One region of the Clostridium chromiireducens genome, then DNA from elsewhere that is predicted to be linked to it. Evidence: riboswitches for the same ligand, from Rfam matches in the RefSeq annotation. Region 1 holds a riboswitch; each other region holds the start of a gene.
The links. A riboswitch is a leader RNA that binds a small molecule or an ion and turns the genes downstream of it on or off. The one in region 1 is predicted to bind cyclic di-GMP.
Positions count from the first base shown of each region.

Region 2: linked by a shared signal. The riboswitch ahead of D2A34_RS07470 (aspartyl-phosphate phosphatase Spo0E family protein) and the one ahead of D2A34_RS10230 (response regulator) in region 1 are both predicted to bind cyclic di-GMP.
Region 3: linked by a shared signal. The riboswitch ahead of D2A34_RS01800 (prepilin peptidase) and the one ahead of D2A34_RS10230 (response regulator) in region 1 are both predicted to bind cyclic di-GMP.

Region 1 is NZ_QXDJ01000002.1:1,051,380-1,054,675, reverse strand. It holds gene D2A34_RS10235 (GGDEF domain-containing protein) at 1-770, opposite strand, end outside; gene D2A34_RS10230 (response regulator) at 957-1,340, opposite strand; cyclic di-GMP riboswitch class II at 1,468-1,551, opposite strand; gene D2A34_RS10225 (hypothetical protein) at 1,782-1,985, opposite strand; cyclic di-GMP riboswitch class II at 2,084-2,167, opposite strand; gene D2A34_RS10220 (hypothetical protein) at 2,766-3,296, shown strand, end outside.
Region 2 is NZ_QXDJ01000002.1:476,492-479,787, reverse strand. It holds gene D2A34_RS07485 (VanZ family protein) at 1-203, opposite strand, end outside; gene D2A34_RS07480 (CpsD/CapB family tyrosine-protein kinase) at 547-1,224, shown strand; gene D2A34_RS07475 (hypothetical protein) at 1,379-1,678, opposite strand; gene D2A34_RS07470 (aspartyl-phosphate phosphatase Spo0E family protein) at 1,924-2,097, opposite strand; cyclic di-GMP riboswitch class II at 2,177-2,260, opposite strand; gene galU (UTP--glucose-1-phosphate uridylyltransferase GalU) at 2,607-3,296, opposite strand, start outside.
Region 3 is NZ_QXDJ01000001.1:437,516-440,811, reverse strand. It holds gene D2A34_RS01805 (type IV pilus twitching motility protein PilT) at 371-1,402, shown strand; cyclic di-GMP riboswitch class II at 1,553-1,635, shown strand; gene D2A34_RS01800 (prepilin peptidase) at 1,791-2,543, shown strand; gene D2A34_RS01795 (GspE/PulE family protein) at 2,669-3,296, shown strand, end outside.

The DNA.
Region 1 (3,296 bases):
AATTCTCTTAAAATTATATCTCCAACTGCATGACCGTATGTATCATTAACACGCTTAAAATGATCTATATCAACCATTAAGCAGGATAACTTTTCATCCTTTTCCTTTGCATTTGCGACACTTTTATTAAATATCAAATCAAATTGCCTTGTATTATTTAATCCAGTCAAAAAATCTTTTGTAGCCTCATTTTTATATCTCTTATACAATTCATTTGATGACCTAACATATTTTAATAAATAATAAGACAATATAGCTGCAATCGTCGAAATAATAAAATACTCCAAAAGTATCTTAAAAACATTATCCTCATTAAATAACAAGTAATAATATGTACCTATTATGAAAAACGTATTAACTAAGTATATCGCCAACCACTTTTTAACCATATTTAACTTCAATTTACTAATTATTGGATATGACAATATTATTATTAGAATTTGAAAAACTGCAACTATTGATGATTGATTTATTCCAAAATATAAAGTCCTAAATATAACTACAATTATTCCTGTAATTAGTGACGGTAGAATTCCACCAATGTAATATATTAACATTAATGCTATAACTCTTAAATCTACTAAAGTTTTTGTACTGTCAATATTTATTGAGTAAATCATCATACCTATTGCGAGAATTCCACCTCCTAAACCAAGTAAAATATTTGTGCAAATTTTGGAGTTGCATTCAAAAGGTGCATCCTTAAATAAATGTCCACCTATAAATATTGCTGAAATTAAAAGAAGTATATTAATAAAAAAGTTACTCATTATCCTCACCTCCAATTCTATTTCTTTAGCTATAGGTATATAAATAATAGTTATTGTTTAAAATTTATTATTACAATTATACCACTAACTACCTTTTATGACAAATAGTTTGTATTTAAATTAAAAGCCCAATACAAGGCCAATTTTAGCCTTGTATGAGCTTTTGATTTATTAGTTTATCCATGGTTATTTCGAAAATATTTTTTCCACTAGTTCAATTAATTCATCAATAATCATATCTTTTTTTATAAAATAAGTAGCCCCCAATGCTTCACACACACCTAGCTCGTTCGAAAAGTTATTTTCTCCACCGTCTGAAAGGACAATTACGTTTATATTACTATATTCTTCTCTTAATTCTACTACAAGTTCTAAACCAGTTTTTTGTGGCATATATATATCCGTGATTATTAAATCAATATTTCCTGATTTTTTATATATCTCGATTCCTTCTTCACCATTTGATGCTTCAATTACATTATAATCTGCATTTTCCAAGATAAGACTTATAAATTTTCTAACACTTGGCATGTCCTCAACCAATAATATATTTTTTTGCTTCTCACTCATTACTTTTCACCCTTCCTTTTCTGATTTTACTATACAAACTCAATATTTACGCAATAACTCATTTTTTATATTGTTATCTATTTCATATATAAAAAAAGACCAATAAAAACTAATATATTTCTAATTAGTTTAAATTGGTCGGTTGCACAACTAGCTCTAAATCCTTAAAGTGCCCAAATATAAAGAATTTTTCATAGCTTCCAATCTTGATATTATTATTCGAAATTTATGTCTATGTTATCATAATTATGCAAAAGATTCAATATTAAACATATAATATGTTAACTACAAATTCGACATCGTTCGAATAGATCATCATTTCTTCAGAAAGTTTAATCTAATTATTCTCTTTTCTTTCGTTCTCTTCTTGTTTCTTTATTTTGCTTAAAGTAATCTTTATTGTATATTCCATATCTTCTGTACCTCACACTAAAATACTCATTAAAATGAATAATGAATCTTTATATAAGTATTATCAATTATTTTATATTTGAATTTCGCTTTAATGCTATTAATAGCTGAGATTTTTTCTAAATAATACATATCTGCTAAAGTTAAATCTCCTAATTCTGAAACAAATTCAAACTCTGAGTTTGTTTTCAAATTATCATTTATAACCTTTATAATTTTATCTCTTGTATTCATAACACATCCACCTCTTATATAAATAATTTTAAAATTTAATTTATCACTTATTTTATAAATAAAAAAACCAATCAAAACTAATTATAAAAAATAAATTAGTTTTGATTGGTGGGTTGCATCATTAACTCCAAATTCTCAAGATGCCCAAATAAAGAGAATTCTTCATAGTTCCCAATCCTTGTATACATATGTAATTTTATGTCTTTATATGTATATATTATCACATTAATACAAGAAAAATCAACATTAAATGCAATATTTTCCTAATAACATTGTAAATTTTATTTAATAACTTTATCAATTATTGTGTAAACCTTGTCTAAATCTAGATATTTATAGTCTTTTACACAATTAATATTCTGCCACCTTATATTTAAATAGCTTTCGACATTGCTTTTTATTAATAAAAAATGCATGCTTTATAATAATTTTTATGTGACAAAATCATAACAATCTAATGCTATCTAATTAGTTTATCTTTTATTATAATTTTAATTTTAATTTCTAATTATCAAACTATACATAAAATACCTATATAATCTCTAAAATGTTTTTTATTTATTCTCTTACATTTAAATATATAATTTTACAATAATGTACTATATAATTAATTATATCTATAAATAAGATGGAGATATATAATGTTTAAAAATAGATTATATACAAAAACATATATTGTGGTAAATCTATCTATAACATTATTTACTTAATACATTCAAAAAATAACACAAGATAAAATAAATTTATTTATTTTATATATAATTTTTAGGGGGAAATAAAATGAGAAACGTAAGATTAATAGCAAGTTCATTAGTAGTAGCATCAATATTAGCATTAAATCCAATCAAAGCAAATGCTGAATGGATACAAGATAATAATGGATGGAAGTATACAGAAGGTAACTCATATGTAAAAGGAACATGGAAATCAATAAATGGAAATTGGTATTATTTTTTTGCAGATGGATATATGGCGCATAATACTTCAATAGATGGATATTATGTAAATTCAAGTGGAGCATGGGTTACAAATTCAAATTCATCTTCGTCTACAACTTCATCTGAAACTAAAATTGTAACTTCATCAAGTCCTCAATATTCTGTTGCTGATATAAATGATGAATGGAGAACAAAATACTTTAGAGGACAGGTAGGTCTTTATAATGGAGTTAAAAACACATACTTAGATAATATAACCAAGGCAGTTGGAGATGGTAGTCTTTCGCCAGAAAGCGCTAAATCTCAAATAAATGCTATTGATGGCTGGTCAGAACCAGACGGCGTAACATCATACAAGATTATTTCCGTTGAT
Region 2 (3,296 bases), 570 kb from region 1:
GCTTTCCCATCATTATTATTTGCCTTTGATTGATTGTTACTTGCTGCTTTACTTTCACTATTTGTCTTAAGTTTTGATTCAGTCTTTTCAATTATATTAACAACTCTATTACTTTGCTCATGTGATATAGCACCGTTATTACTTGACATATAAAATATAAATCCCATCCAAAGGAAACATAAAAGTATAACTATTTTCTTCACTTAGCCGCCTCTTCTCTCAATTTATATATTAGATTTTCCTTACTTATCTTACTTAATTTAATACAAAAACCTTGAATAATATAAATAATTATAACAAATATAGGATTAATATATCTACATTTGCTATTATTCTTAAGAATATAATAATAATTGTATAGATAATCAAAACTTATACTTATGAGATAACTTACCGAAATTATAAACATTTTTATTCTGAAAAACTATGAAAATGAGTTGAACTTATTTTAAATAATTGGAATTTTATTCTGTTTGCATTAATAAAAATAAGTAAAACAAATATATAGATTATTTGGTGACTATTTTTTAAAAGGTGGGTATAAAAATGTTAAGAAACTCAATGAGCTTAGAAGAAAAGAAAGGATTTATAGTTGAACAAAAACCAAAATCGCACTCATCAGAAGCTTACAAAATTTTGCGGACTAATATTCAATACTCTTCATATAATAAAGAACTAAAAACCATTTTAATTACCAGTTCAGTGGCCTCTGAAGGAAAATCTACTATATCGGGAAATTTGGCATTATCATTTGCTCAAGATAATAAAAAAGTACTATTAATAGATTGCGATTTAAGAAGACCATCAATTCATAAAAAATTTAATATTTCTAATTTAATTGGGCTCTCTGAAATTCTAATAGGTGAAACAGATTTAAAAGAAGCAATAATACGTCATAATGATAATCTTGATATTTTGACATCTGGTAAGTTACCACCGAACCCTGCTGAAATGCTATCCTCAAATTCAATGAGTAATTTAATAACTACCTTAAAAGAAATTTATGATTTGATAATACTAGACTGCTGCCCCCTTCTCGGAATTACAGATGCACAAATTTTATCAACAAATGTTGACGGAACAATTCTCGTTGTACAATCAGAAAAAACAAAAAAAGATGAGGTAATCGAATCAAAAAAACTCTTACTTAAAGTAGGTGCTAACATTATAGGAGTTATACTAAATAGAATTCCACGTTGTAGACATAAATATTATCATTATTAGGAATTCATCTTTTTAATAATAAAAACAGGTAAGATTTTATCGAACTAATCAATCTTACCTGTTTTCTTTATTTCTATATTATTTAAACTTATACCCGATAATTTCACAAGATCCGGCCTCCTTTACAAGAATGTCTCGAGCTTGCTAGTAAGTTCTACTTTTTCCATGAATACCTTACTTCTAAATATTCTCCCTGCTTATCATAGCCACGCATGTCATACCCTTTTTTATTATATCCATCCTTATCGAATCCCGCACTGTTATAACCATCCTTATCAAAACCGTGCTTATCATACCCTTCCATGTTATACCCTTCATCATTAAAATACGAACCATTTTTGTGAACACCATTTTTATCAAATCCATTATCATTATATCTTGTACCATTTTTGTGAAATCCTTTAGAATTAAACCCAAATTCATCATACTTTTTAAAGACATCAAAGATCGCCACAGATATTCTCCCCTCTTCTTTATTGCAAGTAATTATTTTAATAATTATTATATTTACATCAGCCTAAAAACTCACTTACTTACATTATATACAATTTATGGAATTAGTAAATAATATTTCGTTTCTATTTATATATAATTAATTACAAAAAAATATGAGAATGATCAACATTAGACAAGTCAAACTCTTCGCATTCCACCTAATAATAATCATCACTATAAAGGCATAGCAGAAGTCTATCTTAATTATGCCTTTATAGTGCATTCTAATAAATAATTAACTATTAGTTTGTCCAACTCCTGGCTAACTCTCAAAATTTCTTTTTTGTCCATATTTTCTTCTATCTTCTTATGTAATATTTCTCTCGCTATTTCAATTTTTCTAGCAAATTCTTTTATCCTATCTTTTTTCTCCTTCATGATTTTCTCCCCCTAATTTTTTCTTCATAATAATCTTTTAAAACAAAAAACCAATCTAAACTAATTGATTTATCAATTAATTTAAATTGGTCGGTTGCACCACAAACTCAAAATTCTCCAGGCGCCCAAATAAAGAGAATTTTTCACAGTCCCCAATATCTTTTAACTTTAATATTTAACGATTGAGTTATATGTATTTTTATACATATAATTCCATTATCCGAAACATATCACTAATTTTATCATCAATGTACAAAGATTTCAATACAAAATTTATATAAAATAATCCAATTTTTTGCATACTTATTAATATAAAATTACAAAGAGAACGAATATTTTCTTTACTTCTTCTGGACGATAATTCAAAAATATAGTACTCAATTAACAGAAAGAAATATAACTAAAATTCAGATAGCCTAAAATTAAAAAGGCTCGTTACTTAACAGTAACGAGTCCTTTATACTAAAAAAGCCAGCACTAAACATTTAATTTATTTACTTAATTTAAACTTATTCTAAATCAAGGCCTTTTAAGTATTTTATAAAATCATCTTTAATTTCAGGTTTTCTTAATGCATATTCAACTGTTGCTTCTAAAAATCCAAGCTTATCTCCAACATCATATCTTTTTCCTTCAAAGTTATAAGCATACATAGCTTCACTTTTAGCAAGCTCTTTCAATGCATCTGTAAGTTGAATTTCATTTCCTTTGCCAGGCTTTGTATTTTCTAGAATTTCAAATATAGCAGAAGTAATTATATATCTGCCAAGTATTGCAGTATTTGATGGTGCATCTTCTATACTTGGTTTTTCTACTAATCCTTTAACTTTACATACTCTATCTTCAATTATTATTCCATTAACTATACCATACTTGCATACATCTTCAGGATTAACACTTTGCACACCTAAAATACTTGTTTTATATTCACCATAGCAATCAATAAGTTGCTTTAGGCAAGGTTTTCCTTCATTATATACTATATCATCACCAAGAAGAATTGCAAAAGGCTCATTACCTACAAAACTCTTAGCACATAAAATAGCATGTCCTAGTCCTCTAGGTTCTTTTTGCCTTATGTAATGAATATCAACCATATCTGAAATATTTTTAACCAAATCTAATAATTCATCCTTATGATTTTTTTCAAGCTCTACTTCAAGTTCAATAGATTTATCAAAGTGATCCTCAATGCATTT
Region 3 (3,296 bases), on a different contig from region 1:
GATAATGTGGTAGAATTATATGATATTTATAAATACTGAGAAATTTGTAATATATTTTTTGTGAGTTTTTATATATAGATTATATTTAGACATTTTTATTTATTATTATGTATTATTTAATTTGCTAGTTGGATGTGATTGTTTTAAATATAAATTTATACAATACGGTGTATGGCGAGAATTAAATATAATTATAAAAAGGAGAAAAAAATTCCTTTTGTGGTAATGAGTTTTGACGGAAAACTATCATTTTTTAGTATTAAATTAAATATTTAGAGAATTTTATAAAAAATTGAGGTGACAGTACTATTTTAGTAATGATATAATAATTTTATAAAATATTCTAATTTTTATGCGGAGGATACAGAACGTGGCTAAAATAGATAAATTATTAGATACCGTTGATATAAGTAGTACATCTGATATACATATTACTTCTGAACAAGTTCCTAAGGTAAGAATAGATGGGGTATTAGTTAAGATACAAGAAGATATAATTTCTCATGAAGAAGTTGGAGAATATATTCAGGATTTAGCTCCTGATAAATTTAGCGAATTTTTAGAAGATGGAGAAATTGATTTTAAATATAATAGACCTGGAATGGGGAATTTCAGAGTCAATGCATATAAGTGTAAAGGAAGTTATGCAATATGTCTGAGAGTAATTAAAGAGGCTATACCTAAACTTAAAGATTTGGCAACCGCACAAGCACTAAAATCGTTTACTGAATTAAGTGATGGTTTGGTACTAGTTACAGGGCCAACGGGTTCAGGTAAAAGTACAACGCTTGCAGCTATGGTAAATGAAATAAATTTAACTAAGGATAAGCACATAATTACTCTTGAGGAGCCAATAGAATATATATACGAAAACCATAAGTCTATGGTAAATCAAAGAGAGATTGGACAAGATACTAAAAGTTATGCAATGGGTTTGAGAGCTGCACTTAGACAAGATCCAGATGTTATATTACTTGGAGAAATGAGAGATCCAGAAACTATTGAAATAGCATTAAGAGCAGCACAAACAGGTCACTTGGTTTTTTCTACATTACATAACTTGGGTGCTGCAAATAGTATATACAGAATTATTAATTCATTTGAGTCTAGTCATCAAAATGAAGTAAAGATTCAGCTATCGTCTTTATTGAGAGGTGTTGTATCACAAGTTCTGATTCCAAAAGCTTCAGGGCAAGGTAGAACAGCAGCAATGGAGATAATGGTATGTACTCCAGGTATAAAAAATCTAATTAGAGAAGGTAACTTTGAGCAAATAGATAGTTTTATACAAATGGGATCCAAATTTGGAATGCAGACAATGGATATGGACTTAAGAAATTTAGTTATGAGTAATATAATTACAAGACAAGAGTATGAAAAATGGATACAAACTAATAGATAGAAATTATATTATAAGGTTTTTCATACTTATGAGGAAATATATATTTGAATTGTAGACTATTAAGATGTTATGTGATAAAATTCAAATATATGTAATAGATGGTATGTTTTTGTATAAGGTATAATCAAAATTGAATAGAAATAGCATTTATATGTTATAGGGAACGATGATTCATATATTTATTTGGGCACTTTATATGTGATGAGTTAATAGTGCAACCGACCTTTATAGTTATAGTATCTTAGGTGGGTTTTTTTGCATACTTTTCAGAAGCAAAAATAACTGCCTGAAGTATAAGGAATTATTAAAAGGTTCTTAAAAATAACTTGAATTATATTACCTGAGAATTTAAAAGAAATATTTCTACAGAGGTATTGGAGAGAGTAAATTGGATTATGGATTAATAATTGTATTGGGATTAGTTATAGGAAGTTTTTTAAATGTATGTATACATAGAATTCCTAGGGAAGAATCGATAGCATTTCCCCCGTCACATTGTACCAGCTGTAAACACAAATTGAGTTATCTAGATTTGGTGCCTGTAATTAGTTATATATTTCTCAGGGGAAAATGTAGATATTGTGGTGAAAAGATTTCCATAAGATATCCGCTCATTGAGTGTCTTAATGGGATATTCTACTTATTAATATACTTGAAATTTGGCATAACTCTAATTACTATAAAATATTGTTTATTCGTATCGTTTCTAATAGTAATTTCCATGATAGATTTTGATACTCAATATGTGTTTACCAGCACTACAATTTTGAGTGGAATAGTTGGGATTGTATTTATATTAACGCAATATTTTATGCATGAAAATGGAGTCCTTAATTTAATTTTAGGAGGATTAATAGGCGGAGGAATTATAGGATTAATTGTATTTCTGACTAAAGGAATGGGAGAAGGAGATATTGAAATTGCTGTTGTTTGTGGGTTGTTTCTAGGTACAAAAGCAATTATGCTGGGATTATTTTTAGCCATAATCTTAGGAGGTATAATAGGAATAATAATTGTTTTATTAAAATTAAAAAAACTAAAAGAAAAGATGGCTTTTGGACCATTTATAGCAGTAGGGAGTATAATTTCTATGTTTTATAGTACAGAAATTTTAAGAATATATTTCGAATTATTAACATAAAGGTGTATATATATATTTATCTTTTACAATGTTTTTACTTGTATAATTTTCATGCTGAATTTACACTAATATTGAAGACACAATACTTATTTCATTTATAACAAATAAAAGGGGTTAAACATATAATGGCGACTGAAAAAAGAAGGTTAGGGAACATTCTTGTAAATGCGGGCAAAATTACGGGATATCAATTGCAAGATGCATTAAGGTCCCAAAAAGTGCTTGGTAAAAAGCTTGGAGAAATATTACTTGAAAGTAAAATTATAACTGAAGAAGATATAATTGAAGCTATAGAGCAGCAAACTGGAATAAAAAAAGTAGACTTAAATACAATAAATTTTGATAGAAAAGCAATAACTTTGATACCTCAGAATTTGTGTGAAAAATATATGTTAATTCCATTTGGTTTTGATAACAATAAGATTAAAGTTGCTCTTGCAGATCCATTAAATATTTTTGCCATTGATGATGTTGCAATATCTACTGGATTTGAGATAGAGTCATTTATATCTAAAAAAGATGATATTAAAAAATTTATAGGAATATATTATAGCAGTCAGCAAGTTAATAATGCAGCAATACAGCTGGCAAAAGAAAGCTTGAAAGCAGTTAAGCAGTCCCAAACTAGTTCGGCTGAAGATATAAATGAGGTTAATAGCGCACCTGCTGTTAAAATGGTTGATTATATGTTTAAGAATTCTGTAGAGTTAAAGGCATCAGATATTCATATAGAACCTTTTGAATATGAAATCA